Regions from separate parts of the Arsenicicoccus dermatophilus genome, predicted to be linked through region 2. Evidence: riboswitches for the same ligand, from Rfam matches in the RefSeq annotation. Region 2 holds a riboswitch; each other region holds the start of a gene.
The links. Region 2 has a riboswitch for cobalamin ahead of MM438_RS16845 ((2Fe-2S)-binding protein). Riboswitches for the same ligand answer to the same signal wherever they lie in the genome.
Positions count from the first base shown of each region.

Region 1 (4,588 bases), on a different contig from region 2:
ACTTCTATCCCGACCGGACCATGCCCGACCGGTGGGAGCAGACGCTGCCCGAGGTCTTCCCCGACTTCGCGCCCGGCAGCTTCACCTGGGTGGAGGAGGCGCGGTCCTGGGTGTGGACGACCTTCAACGACTACCAGTGGGACCTGGACTACGCGAACCCCCGCGTGCTCGAGGAGATGCTCGACGTCGTCTGCCACCTCGGCAACGCCGGCGTCGAGGTCGTCCGCCTCGACGCCGTCGCCTTCCTGTGGAAGCGGCTCGGCACCAGCTGCCAGAACCAGCCCGAGGCACACCTGGTGCTGCAGGCCTTCCGTGCGCTCACCCGCCTGGCGATGCCCGGCGTGCTGCTGCTCGCCGAGGCCATCGTCGCGCCCGAGGACCTGGCGCCCTACCTCGGCCAGGGGGAGGCGACCGGCAAGGAGTGCGAGCTCGCCTACCACAACGTCTACATGGTCGCGCTGTGGTCGGCGCTCGCCGAAGGCTCCGCCCGACTGCTCACCCACACCGTGCGGGCGATGCCGCCGCTGCCGCCCACCGCCGCGTGGCTGGGCTACGTGCGGCTCCACGACGACATCGGGTGGGCGGTCAGCGACGAGCACGCCGCCGCGGTGGGCCTGTCCGGGCCGGCCCACCGCGCGTTCCTGTCGGACTTCTACTCCGGCGCGCATCCCGGGTCGTGGGCCGTCGGCGAGGTCTTCCAGGCCAACCCCGCCACCGGGGACCGCCGGATCAGCGGGTCCCTCGCGTCCCTCGCCGGTCTCGAGCAGGCTCGCCGGCTCGCGGGTGCCGAGCGGGAGCGGGCGGAGCTCCTCGGCATACGCCGGATCCTGCTGCTGCAGGGGCTCGTCCTGGCGCTCGGCGGCGTGCCGCTGATCTACATGGGGGACGAGATCGGGATGATCAACGACCGGTCGTACGTCGAGGACCCGGCGCACGCGGACGACAACCGCTGGCTGCACCGGCCGCGCATGGACTGGACGGCGGCGCAGCAGCGGCACGAGGCGGGCACGGTGCCGGCGCGGGTCTTCGAGGGGCTGCAGGCGCTCGTCGCCGCGCGGAAGTCCTTGCCGCAGCTGCACGCCCAGCAGGCCATCGACGCGGTGCCGCTGGACAACCCCCACGTCTTCGCGCTGTGGCGGACGGGCCCGCGCGGGCACTGCCTGGTGCTCGCCAACCTCACCGCCGAGCCGCAGCACGCGTCGATCCACGGGTTCGCGGGCTTCGGGCCGCTCTCGGGGCTGCAGGACGCGCTGACCGGCGAGGACGTCTGGTGGGACCTCACCCTCGACCCCTACCAGCAGCGCTGGATCGTCCCTGCCGGCGGCGGTCGGGCCGGCCGGGGTTGGTCGAGCAGGCGGATCCGACCGACCCAGGGAGGTCTGCTGCCGTGAGCGGGCCGGGGGCGGTCATCGCGGGAACCGCAACCGGCGGAACGCGTCCCGACGAGCCCCCTCCGCGCCGCCTGGATAGGTTGGGCCGCACTGGTCCGGCACACCCTCGGGCGCGCCGGGGCAAGAGGGAACCCGGTGCGAGTCCGGGACTGCGCCGGGGGCAGCCGCCCGCGGTGCAGCGGTGAGCGGGAACGACCGCGCCACACGCACTGAGCGGTCGGCTCGGGAAGCGGCGCCTAGGCCCGCGTGCAGGTCAGCCTGCCGCGCGACGCCCGCGAGTCCGAAGACCTGCCAGCGCGGCGACCCACCCGGGTCGTCGGACCCGACTCGGTCTGGAGGACCCATGCCCACCATGCTGTCGATGCGCGTCTCCCACTACGACGCCGCCGGCGCCCAGCGCCTGCGCGACGACCTCACCCACCTCGAGGAGGCCGCCCGGTCGGCCGACGCCACCGTGCCGTGGCTCGCCCGGCGCGAGGGCGACGAGAGCTTCCGGCTGGTGACGGTGAGCCTGGACGGCCGGCTGGCCGGGTATGCCGCCGGCACGCTGCGCGGCGACCACGTCGAGCTGCAGCGCCTGCTCACGGTGCCCGCCGCCGAGCACGCCGAGCCCGGGCTGACCCAGACCCTCGTCGACGTGATCATCGAGCTCTTTGCGCTGCGCCACCCCAAGGTCTCGCTGGCCTCCGACTCGCGCGCCCTCGGCCACCTGATGCACGTCGGCTGGCGCCCGGTCGTCGCCGAGGACCTCGCCGACGGGCAGATCATGGTGGAGCACATCGGCGTGCACCGCCACGGCTGATCCCGCGACCCGACGGGCCGTCCTTGCGGGGCGGCCCGTCGTGCGTCGTTCGGGCCCCTCCTGACGCACCGGAAGATACGCTCGGTGATCGACCGTGACTCTTGTCCTGGAGGGTGTATGCCGATCAACCAGCAGTCCGTGAACAACGCCGCCTCGGGCACCCTGATGGTGTCGAGCCTGGTCTCGGCGTGGCAGGCCTTCCGCCGCAAGGACTACGCCACCGCGGCGGCCGTGGCCGTGCCGAGCGGCATCGCGCTGTGGCGCATGGTCAGCTCGCGCGCCCGCCGCTGACCGCACGCCGGGACGTGGTCGCCGTCCCGTCCCGCCATACGCCTCGCGCCCGGCACCCCGCTCCCGTCCCACCCGGCGCGGGGGAGGTCAGCGTGGGGTGAGCCGCTCGGTCAGGGGGTGGTGCTGGTGGTCGCCGGCGTGGGCGAGGAGCTCGGGTCGGGGGCGTCCGCCACGACGGTCGCCAGCGTCAGCGGCGCGTCGGCGCGGCACACCCGTCCGGCGGAGGGCTGGGGCGCCTGGATCGAGCGACCGTTGACGGCGCGGACGTCGTCGTAGACCGGCCGCCCCTCGAGCAGGTCCCGGTAGCTGTAGCGGGTGAGGGTCTCCAGGCGGCAGTCGGCGCCGTAGCTGAGGATGTCGAAGGCATAGGGCTGGCCGTTGAGCTCGGCGCCCGCGGGGTCCTGGCTGTAGTGCGCGACGACCCCGCCCCCGGTGAAGGTGCCCAGCTGGATCCGGTTGCCGCGCAGCGCAGCCGAGTGCATGTGGCCGTTGAGGCGCACCCGGGCGGCGGGGAAGGCGTCCGCGGCATAGGGCTCGTGCGCCACGAGCAGGTCCAGACCGCGACGGAGGTCGGTGGCGACGGCGGCCGAGGCGGTCGGGTCCGGGGAGGCGCCCGGCGTGGTCGCGGGCGGCGCCGCTGCAGACGCACCGCCCGAGGTGGTCGCCCCCGAGGCGGCCGCACCCGACGACGTCGCCGCGCCCGGTGCGGTCTCCCCAGCCGCCGGTGCCGGCGTCCCGGCTCGCGTCGTGCTCGCGACCGGCGCGACCCGCCCCGACCGCACCTGCTCCATCGCGCGGTCGAAGCGCCGCGCGGCCGCCACCTGCCCCGCCGTGTCGCCGCCCTCGTCGCCGAACCACCGCGGGTCGTTGAAGCCCGCGACCTGCAGGCCCCCGATCGTGGCGACGGTGTACGTCCCCGCGGTCGGCTCCAGCAGGATCACGTTGGGGATCGTCGCCAGCCGTCGCAGGACCGACTCGTCGGTGGCCGCGCTCGCGTCGTGGTTGCCGCGCACGAAGACATAGGGGACGCCGAGGGAGGCGATCCCGGCATACATGCCCGCCGCCTCGCCCTCCTGCGCGTGCCCGAAGTTGAGCAGGTCACCGGTGTCGACGACCGCGGTGATGCCCTCGGTCTGCACGATCTGCCGCATCAGAGGATAGGCGTTGGCGCCGTGGATGTCGCTGACCAGCAGCAGCTTCACGGCGGCCGGGCGGGCTAGGTCCGGCGGGACGAAGTGCTCCTGCAGCGCGGCGGACAGAGCGAGCATGTTCTTGACGTAGGGCTCGGCCTGGGCGGAGCGGGCCTGCACGTCGGACAGGATCCGGGTGTTGGACCGCACGTAGCCGAGCAGCCCGTCGGCCTGCACGGTCTCCAGCCGGTCGGGTCGGAAGGTCGCCCACGCCGACCCGCCCGTCCCGGCGAGCGCGACGACGGCGGCGAGCGCGGGGACCGGAGCGGACCGTCGCCACGGGCGCAGGCCGGCCTCGGCGGATCGCCAGTGCCGCAGGGCGAAGGCGGCCAGCGCGCAGGTGAGCAGCACCCCGGCGGCATACTTCCCGGCGAGGGACGACGCCCCGGAGCTGATGGCGGCGTCGATCTCGGCGGCGCCGGGCTTGAGCGCCGACACGGACAGGTCCTTGGTGGCGAGGACGGCGGTGATCCGGTCGCGGACGCGGGCGTCGGCGCTGACCCCGGGCGCGGGCAGCGGACCGTCGAAGCGCAGGTCGAGGTTGCCGAACAGGGTCGGGGCGTGGACCGACGACAGCTGGTCGGGCTCGGCGGACAGGCGCAGGGTCGCGGCGTAGGAGCTGGTCTGCACGTCGGTGGGCCACACGCTGGTCACGCCGATGCCGACGACGGCAGCGGCCAGGGCGAGGGCCAGCAGGCCGAGCAGCGCGCCGAGCACGCGCAGGGGGCACAGTGCCCACGCGAGAGGGGGCTGGCGACCCCGGTCGGAGGACGTGGCTGGGCTCACGCGCCCAGGGTAGCGACTGACGTGCGGCCCGCACCCTGCGTCGCGCGAGGTCACCGGGGCGAGGCCCTGTCGACAGCGGCCCTGCACGGCCTGCTGCGGTCGCGGATCGTCCTGTGCCGGGAGTACTT
Region 1 is NZ_JAKZHU010000003.1:57,727-62,314, reverse strand. Features, by position in the region: gene MM438_RS14745 (amylosucrase) at 1-1,391, shown strand, start outside; cobalamin riboswitch at 1,466-1,701, shown strand; gene MM438_RS14740 (hypothetical protein) at 1,735-2,193, shown strand; gene MM438_RS14735 (hypothetical protein) at 2,311-2,484, shown strand; gene MM438_RS14730 (metallophosphoesterase family protein) at 2,595-4,460, opposite strand.
Region 1: it holds a riboswitch for cobalamin, as region 2 does, so the genes downstream of both, MM438_RS14740 (hypothetical protein) here and MM438_RS16845 ((2Fe-2S)-binding protein) in region 2, are expected to answer to the same signal.

Region 2 (4,535 bases):
GTCCGCCACGTCCGCGGCGAGGTTCGCCGCGCCGGCCGCGTCGATGATGCCCTGGGGGCCGCCATACCGTCCGCTGGTGAAGACCGCGCCCTTGGCGCTGTCGAAGAGGAGCACGACGGGCCGCCGCGTCGCCTGCGGTGCCGCGCGCAGGGCGGCCAGCCGGGCGTCGAGGTCGTCGGTGACCCGGCGAGCCTGGTCCCGATGACCGGTGATGGCACCCAGGTTGGTCAGGTCGGCCCGCAGCGCGGACCAGGGGTCCATCGTGCCGCGCGCCTTCTCCCCGGCCTTCTGCCGGCAGCTCTCCGACAGCACGTAGGCCGCGACTCCCTTGCTCCGCAGCAGGTCCGGCATGAGGTTGCGCGACTCGCTGTAGCCGTAGTTGAACCCCGCGACCATCACGTCCGGACGCTTGGCGAGGACCCCCTCCAGCGTCGGGTAGTCCGCGCCGGTGTCGGGCAGGTGCCGCGCGGCGTCGCCGTAGACCTGCTCCAGGACGGGGGTGTCCTTCTGGAGGCTGGTCACGGCCACCAGCTGGTCCTGCGCGCCCACGGCGAGCGCCATCGCGATCATGTTGCCGTCGTTGACGAAGACTCTCTTCGCGGGAGTCGGGAAGCGCACGCTCTCACCACAGTTCGTCACCTCCACGGTGGCGCCGGCCGTGGCACCGCCGGCGCCACCGCGCGGGGCGGGGGCGCCACAGGCGCCGGAGACGAGGGCGAGGGCGAGGGCGCCGGCAAGGACGACGGGGCGTGGGTTCATGTCAGCTCTCCTCGGGAGGGTTGGTGGGGATGGGTTCCTCATCGGGCGGGTCGCAGACCAGGTGGGTCCGTCCGGTCGCGGGATCCACGAGGGTGGAGGCGCGTATGCCGAAGGCGTGCGCGACCGCAGGGCCGGTCAACGTGGTGGCGGGCGGTCCCTGGTCGAGGACGGATCCCTCCCCCACCACGACGACGTGGTCGGCGTAGCGGTGGGCGAGGTCGAGGTCGTGGATCGCCATCACGACGGTCCGACCGGCCGCTCTGGCCAGCCGCAGCAGCTGGTGCTGCTGGGCGACGTCCAGGTGGTTGGTGGGCTCGTCGAGGAGCAGGACCGGCGCGTCCTGGGCGAGTCCCCGGGCGAGGAGGGCTCGGCGACGCTCCCCGCCGGACAGGGCGTGGCACGGCCGGTCCACCAGGTCCTGCAGCCCCACCTGGGCCAGGGCGTGCAGGACGACCTGTCTCTCCTCGGCGCCACCGAGGCTCCAGGGGCGGGCGTGGGGGATGCGGCCGAGCGCGATCATCTCGCCGACGAGCAGGTCGTCGGGCGGGGAGTCCTCCTGGGCCACCAGGGCGATCCGCAGGGCGCGCTCCCGGGGGCGGAGGCGGTCGACCCGGTCGCCCCCGACGACGACGTGCCCTCGGGGAGCCGCCGCGATGCCGGCGAGGGTGCGCAGGAGGGTGGACTTGCCCGAGCCGTTGGCCCCCACGAGCGCGGTGACGCCGCCGGAGGGCAGGTCGAGGTCCACCCCGGTCAGGACGACGTGGCCGTCCACCGCGGCGGTCAGGTCGTGGGTCTGCATCCGCACGTCAGCGGCTCCCCGAGTAGCGGTAGTGGCGTCGCCCGACCAGCAGGAGGAAGACCGGTGCCCCCACCAGCCCGGTGACGACCCCCAGCGGGATCTCCTGGGGCCGGACGCACACGCGGGCGAGGACGTCGACCCAGACCAGGAAGAGCCCGCCGGCCAGGGCGGCGACCGGGACCACCACCCGGTGTCGAGCCCCCACGACCATGCGGGCCAGGTGCGGCACCACGAGCCCCACGAAGCCGATGCCGCCGGACACGGCGACCAGGACCCCGACGAGAGCCGCGAGGCCCACGAAGAGGCCCGTCCGCAGGGCCCCCACGGGCACCCCGAGCGAGGCCGCGAGGTCCGGGCCGGCAGCCAGGGCGTCCAGCCACCGGGATGCCGCGCCCATCGCGAGCACCGCGAGCAGCGTCACGACGGTGGCGAGCGGCAGCAGCTCCCAGGTGGCGGCGGCCACGCTGCCGAGCAGCCAGTAGAGCACCGACTGGGCGGCCCGGGGATCGTTGGACAGGAAGACGAGGAAGCTGGCGATCGCGCTGAAGGCCGACGACAGGACCACCCCGGTCAGCACCAGGCGCAGCGGCGTCAGCCCGCCCTGCGCCATGGCGACGGCGTAGACCAGCGCCGACGCGGCGAGCGCCCCCAGCAGCGCCCCGCCCGACAGCGCCCAGACCCCCAGCCCGGACAGCACGCCGGTCGTCATCACCGCGGTGGCCCCCACCGAGGCTCCGGACGAGACCCCGAGCAGGTAGGGATCGGCCAGGGGATTGCGCACCAGCGTCTGCATCCCGGCACCGGCCACCGCGAGACCGGCGCCAGCCACGGCGGCGAGCAGGGAGCGCGGGGCTCGCAGGTCCCAGACGATGGCGTCGTAGGTGGGATCGGTCGTGCCCCCGGTGAGCCGGGCGGCCACGACCCGCCATACGTCCGGCAGGGGCAACGGCTCCGATCCGAAGGCGAGGGAGACGACACAGCTGGCCGCCAGCGCGACCGCGAGGACGACGACGGTCAGGGCTGCAGGCGGACGCGGCGAGGACACGTGCGGCACTCCTCGTGGTCGGCGGACAGGAAGATCAGGCAGCAGGTGTGCCGCCCGTGGCTGGTCGCGTCGGCGGCCAGCGTCACGAGTGGCCTCTCCCCGGGCCACCGGGCGGGGTCGAGCGCGGCGTGCGCCCCGCTCACCACCTCGGCCCGGCGGGACATCGGCACGGTCTGCACGGCGCGGCCGAAGGCGCCCGCGACCGAGGTGGCGACCCCGCCCCACGCCAGTCGTGGGGTGACGCCGACGGCCACCCGCACGACGTCGAGCAGGGGCGCGAGGTGGTTCTGCAGGCCGCGGACCAGCTCCGGCGCCCCTCCCGGCGCGGTCCGGGGGTCCCGCGGGACGATCAGCCGCAGGGTCCGGCCGTGCTGGTCCACCTCGGCCAGCAGCCGGGGGTCCTCGAGCGAGGCGATCCCGCCGGTCAGCGCCCAGGTGCCGACGAGATAGCCGGCGACGCGTCCGGCGTAGTGCTGGCCAGCGCAGGCCCCGCCGGCGGCTCGGTGCGGGACCCGGAGCCACGCGGTGTATCGCTCCACCAGCTCCAGGACCCGCTCCGGCCGTCGCACCTCCGCCAGAGGCAGCCACAGGCCGGCACGGGGCTCGTGCACGTCAGGGTCGACGATCACCGGGTAGCCCGCGGCCACCAGCGCGTCGCCGACCGACAGGTCGGAGGCAGACACCAGAACCAACTCTCGCCAGGGCCCGTGCGCGAGGCCCGATCGGGTCGAACGTCGGCAGGTCTTCGGACTCGGGATCGTTCACGCAGAGCGCCTTCCCAGCTCTCGCCAGTGGCATCGTGCCCTGCGCAGCTCCCCTACCGCTGCGCGTCAGTCCCGGACTCCGACCGGGTTCCCTGGCACCCCTCGGGTGCGACCGACCCACCGACCCTAGCCCTGGCCTCGTCGAGCCTGCAACACGCCGACCGGCCGGGGAGGCCACCGAGCTTGACGGCAAGGACGCCCACGAGGATGGTGGCGCCCCCGGCGAGCTGCATCCGACCCGGCACCTCACCGACGAGGAGCCAGGCGAGCAGGATCGTGGCCAGCACCTCGTTGAGCCCGATGAAGGCCGCCACCGTGGATCCCAGCCGACGGCTTCCCGCCACGCCGAAGCCGTAGGCCACCGCTGCCGACACCAGGGCCAGGCCCGCAGCAGGCAGCCACCACGGCCGCGAGCCTCCCGCCAGCGTCACCTCCCCGGTGGCCACGGCGACCGGGACGATGCCGAGCAGGCCCGCGGCCCCGATGACGAGCGCTCCCACCGCCATGCCCCCGGCGGCGAAGCCCACCGCCGGGAGGCCCCGGGTGGGCCTGGCGCCGAGGACGAAGTAGGCCGCGTTGCAGCAGGCCGCGCACATCCCCCAGAACAGACCCGCAGGATCGACGGTGATGCCACCCGCGACGTCGACGACCAGGCACAGGCCGCAGACCGACAGGGCAGATCCCAGCAGCACGCCCGGGCGCGGAACCTCTCGGTCCCGGGCCCATCGGTATCCCACGACGAGGACGGGTGCGAAGTACTCCAGGAGCATCGCGGTCCCGACGGACAGGTGGGAGACCGCCATGAAGTAGGAGAGCTGGCTGCAGGCGACCCCCACCACGCCGTAGCCGCACACCACCTTCCAGCTCGCGCCGAAGGGCCGCAGGTCGCCCCGGAGCAGGATCAGGGTCGGGACCGCCAGCCCCAGGGCCCCGCCGCTCAGGCGGACCAGCACCGCACCGGCCGGCGACCACCCGCTCTCCAGGAGCGCCTTCGCGAAGGGACCGCTCGTGCCGAAGGCGATCGCCGACACCATCGCCAGGACGACGCCGACGGCCACGGACGACGACGGTGCGGGGCGCTCCGGCGCCGGCGGCAGCGGACTGCCGCCGGCGCCGGACACCTCGGTGAGCCCGCCCTCGGAGGGCGGTGACGGGATGGTGGGGTGGG
Region 2 is NZ_JAKZHU010000002.1:218,877-223,411, reverse strand. Features, by position in the region: gene MM438_RS14325 (ABC transporter substrate-binding protein) at 1-759, opposite strand, end outside; gene MM438_RS14320 (ABC transporter ATP-binding protein) at 761-1,558, opposite strand; gene MM438_RS14315 (FecCD family ABC transporter permease) at 1,566-2,603, opposite strand; gene MM438_RS16845 ((2Fe-2S)-binding protein) at 2,573-3,286, opposite strand; cobalamin riboswitch at 3,324-3,499, opposite strand; partial or broken gene MM438_RS17015 (EamA family transporter) at 3,565-4,535, opposite strand, start outside.

Region 3 (4,588 bases), on a different contig from region 2:
CCAGGAGGACGAAGAGGATGCGGTAGGTCAACGAGGCCACCTCCACGCACGCGTCGGGCATCCGCAACCGACGCAGCGCCGTCAGCAGGTCCACGACCGGGGTCGTGGCCGCGAGCACGAGCACGGCCAGGGTCCCGGCCACCGCGTGCGCGGTCAGCCCGGCCGCCTCGGCCACCCCGCGGTGGGTGACGGCCAGCCAGCCCAGGCGCAGGTATGCCGGGTCCGCCTGCGGCGCACCGAGGCTCACCGCCACCGAGAGCCCGCTGAGCACGATGAACGCGAGCGGCGCCCGCATGGCCCGGGCGACCAGACCCGCCGGGACCCGCGCCCCGAGGAGGAGCACCACCAGGCTGGCGACGGCGACGAGCACGGACCCCGGCCAGGGGGGCAGCACCAGCGCCACGGCCATCAGCCCCAGGCCGAGCAGCGCCTTGTCCGCCACCGCGCGGGGGCGCCAGGCCCCCGCCCAGGCCGCGTCGTCGATCGCCAGGCCGCCGGACACGTCAGCTCCGGCCGCCGGTCTCGGAGCACGTCGGCAGGGAGTCCGCGGGGGCGCCGCCCGTCGGGAGCGACCGGGTCGAGCCCGACCCGGTGGCCTGGTGGGTGCGGTCGCGGCGGCCGTGCAGGCGGCCGACGACGTAGCCGAGCGCACCGGCCCCGATCGCCGCCTGCATGGCGAACAGCCCCGACTCCACCTCGCTGCTCGACGGCTCGAAGATGCTGTGGAACCACGGCCGGTAGCCGGGGTCGGAGGCGTCGATCGCGGCCGTGGCGGCCGAGTCGGTCCCGCCGAAGCGCTCGCCGTCCGCGGCGCCGCCCCCGGCGACGACGAACGGCAGCGCGAAGAGCACGACCAGGGCCAGGACGCATCCGAGGGTGATCCACCGTGCCCGGGTCATGCGACCACCTCCGGCTGCTGCGCGGCCGCGCGTCCGCGGCCCTCGGCGAGGACCCCGAGGCGGGTGAGCTCGGGGCGGGCGGCGTCGGCCAGGACCCGGAACACCAGGACCCCGAGGAAGCCCTCCGCCAGCGCCAGCGGGACCTGGGTGACGGCGAAGATGGAGAGGAACTTGCCCAGGGCGCCGAGGACCCCGGTGGCGTGGTCCGGGTGCGCCAGCGCCAGCTGCAGCGAGGTGGTGCAGTAGGTCGACAGGTCGGCGAGGGCCATGGCGAGGAAGACCCCCACCAGCTGCGGGGCCCCCAGCCGCCGGGCTGCGGCATACGCCCCATAACCCACCCAGGGGCCGACGACGGCCATGCTCATGACGTTGGCGCCCCAGGTCGTGATCCCGCCGTGGGCGAGCAGGAGAGCCTGGAAGATCAGCACGATCCCGCCGAGGAAGGCCATGACGGGCGGGCGGAACAGCACGGCCCCGAGGCCGGTGCCGGTGGGATGGCTGGACGAGCCCGTCATCGAGGGCAGCTTGATCGCCGACAGCACGAAGGTGAAGGCACCCGCGGCCCCGAGCAGCAGACGGTTCTCGGGAGTCTCGCGGACCTCGCGGACGACCTGACGGCCGCCGTGGACGACGAAGGGGGCGGCGATCGCGGTCCAGGCCGCGGCCTGCAGCGGGGGCAGATAGCCCTCGGTGATGTGCATGGGCACTCCTTCTGGGGGGGATGACGCGTCCCGGTGGAGATGGCCGAGGGGGCAGTCTCTGGCTGGCGCGGGGCAGACACCCGCGCTCACAGTGGCGCGACCGCGCCGGACTCTCACCGGCTTCCTGCGCACCCTCGGGATGACCCTTCGGAGTATGCCACAGCGCACCGAAATGAGAATGGTTATCACTGGTGTGATGGGTGTCGCCCGGTGCTGCTGACCGGTCCACCCCTACGCTCGTCCCATGTCCGCGACGGATGCCATCCTCGTCCCGCCGGTGCACCCCCCGCTGGAGCTGCGCACCGAACGCCTCCTCCTGCGCCCCTGGCGGCCCGACGACCGGGCGCCGTTCGCGGCGCTCAACGCCGACCCCGAGGTGATGGCCTGCTTCCCCGCACCCCTGTCCCGGAAGGAGAGCGACGACCTCGCGGACCGCTGCGACCGGCACGTCCACACCCAGGGATGGGGCCTGTGGGCGGTCGAGGTGGTCGGTGGCGAGCCCTTCATCGGCTTCGTCGGGCTCGACCAGCCCCGGTTCGCCGCGCACTTCATGCCCTGCGTCGAGATCGGCTGGCGGCTGGCCCGGCCCGCGTGGGGTCACGGCTATGCCACCGAGGGGGCGACCGAGGCGCTGCGCGTCGCCTTCGAGGTCCTGGGGCTCGACGAGGTGGTCTCCCTCACCTCCTCGATCAACCTGCGGTCCCGCGCGGTCATGCAACGGCTCGGCATGACGCACCACCTCGCCGACGACTTCGAGCACCCGCTCGTCGCGGCCGACGACGTGCTGCGCCACCACGTGCTCTACCGCGCCCGTCGGGGCGTCACCACCGCGACCGGGTCGGACCTGGGCACCCCGGCGCCCGAGCTCCCGGCCTGACCCGGCCCCCTACCGCCCTGGACCTGCCGTCCTCGGCCTGACCGCGGTCGACCCTCGGGCCTAGCCCCCGGGGAGCCGCGTGACCTGCGAGCGCCGGGGCGTGGCGACCGCGATCCGCTCGTCCCAACGGTCGAACTCGATGCTCCCCGCGTCCGGTCCCGCCGTCGTCTGCACCTTGAGCAGCCGGCCGCTGCCGTCCGCCGCGACCACGAGGGTGGTGACCCGTCCGAGGGCGAGCTCCTGGGCGCGCCGGCCGGCGTAGGAGACCGAGGTCATCCGCATCGGCACGCGGTGGCCGGTCAGGCGCTGGACCGCGTCGACGAGGCTGCCCACCCCGAGGATGCCGAGCTGGGTCGCCGGCCCGCTGGACATCCGCACGAACCGACCGCGGGCCGTCGCGGTGGTGCGCGGGGAGCGGACGTAGGTCACTCCGTCGATGCGACGGATCTCGACGGGCGGCTGGGTGCCGACCGACACCGTGCCCGCCAGAATCAGCCCGTCGCGGGTGCCTGCGAGGTCGAAGGTCATCGGGACCCCGCCGTGGTTGAGGGTGCCGACCGCGTGCAGGCTCGTCGCCGCGGCGACGAAGCGGGACACCTGGTCCAACACCGCCTCGGCCTCGCCCGGAGCGGCCTGCGGGCCGTCACCTCCCGGCATCGTGGGGACCGGCTGCGGGCCGCCGGGAGGCACGGTGCGGGCGGGGGACGGCGTGGGTGGGCTGCCCGACGGCGCCGGGGTCCGCGGGGCGACGCCGGAGGGGGTCGGCGGGAGCTCCAGGGGCTCGCCCGTGCATCCCCCCAGCGTGAGCGTGCCGACGATGGCGAGCGCGCAGGCTCTCGCGACCGTGGTGCGTCGTGCACCCCTCATGCTCGGCTCCCTCGTGCGCCCCGGCAGCCCAGGGCCGCCGCCCCTTCAGGCGTCGTAGTCCAGGCTGACGGTCTCGGTGAGCGGGTGGGCCTGGCAGGCCAGCACGATGCCGGCAGCGACCTCGTCAGGCTCGAGGGCGTAGTTGCGGTCCATCCGCACCTCCCCCTCGACCACCCGCGCGCGGCAGGTCCCGCAGACCCCGCCCGTGCAGGAGTATGGCGCGTCCGGCCGGGCTCGCAGGGTCGCGGCCAGGATCGTCTCCGCGGCGTCCGTCATCACCACGTCGGTGGTGCGGCCGTCGAGGTTGACGGTGACGCGCGCCAGCACGCTCGCCGTCGCGGGGTCGGCGCCCTCGCCCGGGTCCTGGGCGGCGCGGGGCTCGTCGTCGACGTGGAAGACCTCGTAGTGCACGTGGTCCGTGGCGACGCCCTCGCCGGCCAGCACCTCGCGGGCGTTCTCGACCATGGAGAAGGGCCCGCAGAGGTACCACTCGTCGACCGAGTCGACCGGCACGAGGGTCTCCAGGATGCGGCGCAGCCGAGGCTCGTCCAGCCGCCCGCTGAACAGCTCCACGTCGCGAGCCTCGCGGGAGAGCAGGTGCATCAGCTGGAAGCGCTCGCGGTAGCGGTTCTTGAGGTCCTCGAGCTCCTCGAGGAACATGATCGTGCTGGTCGAGCGGTTGCCGAACATCAGGGTGACACGGCTGTCCGGCTCCTCCTCGAGCGCGGTGGTCAGCAGCGACAGGATCGGGGTGATCCCGGACCCGGCGGCGATGGCGCAGTGGTGTCGGCCCCGGGTCGGGTCGGTGGGGACCACGAAGGACCCGGTCGGCGGCATGACCTCCAGCACGTCGCCCGCCGCGACCTCGTCGATCAGCCAGGGCGAGAGGGCGCCGCCGGGGACCCGGCCCACGGCCACCCGCAGCCGGCCCGCCTCCCCCGCGGTGCGGCGCGACAGGCAGATCGAGTAGGACCGGCGCTGCTCGCCACCGTCGACCTCGCGACGCAGGGTCAGGTGCTGGCCCGGCTCGAAGGCGAAGGTCTCGCGCAGCTCCTCGGGCACGGCGAAGCTGATCGCTGCGGCATCGTCGGTGAGCCGCTCCACGTGCGCCACCGTGAGCGGGTGGAACTGCGGGCGCGGGCGGGCGGGCTTGCTCAGCAGAGCCATCTGTCAGATCACCTTGAACTCGTCGAAGGGCTCGCGGCAGGCATCGCAGCGGCGCAACGCCTTGCACGCGGTGGACC
Region 3 is NZ_JAKZHU010000001.1:2,168,465-2,173,052, forward strand. Features, by position in the region: gene cbiQ (cobalt ECF transporter T component CbiQ) at 1-502, opposite strand, end outside; gene MM438_RS09960 (energy-coupling factor ABC transporter substrate-binding protein) at 504-899, opposite strand; gene MM438_RS09965 (energy-coupling factor ABC transporter permease) at 896-1,600, opposite strand; cobalamin riboswitch at 1,633-1,763, opposite strand; gene MM438_RS09970 (GNAT family N-acetyltransferase) at 1,845-2,477, shown strand; gene MM438_RS09975 (hypothetical protein) at 2,538-3,344, opposite strand; gene paaE (1,2-phenylacetyl-CoA epoxidase subunit PaaE) at 3,390-4,511, opposite strand; gene paaD (1,2-phenylacetyl-CoA epoxidase subunit PaaD) at 4,515-4,588, opposite strand, start outside.
Region 3: it holds a riboswitch for cobalamin, as region 2 does, so the genes downstream of both, MM438_RS09965 (energy-coupling factor ABC transporter permease) here and MM438_RS16845 ((2Fe-2S)-binding protein) in region 2, are expected to answer to the same signal.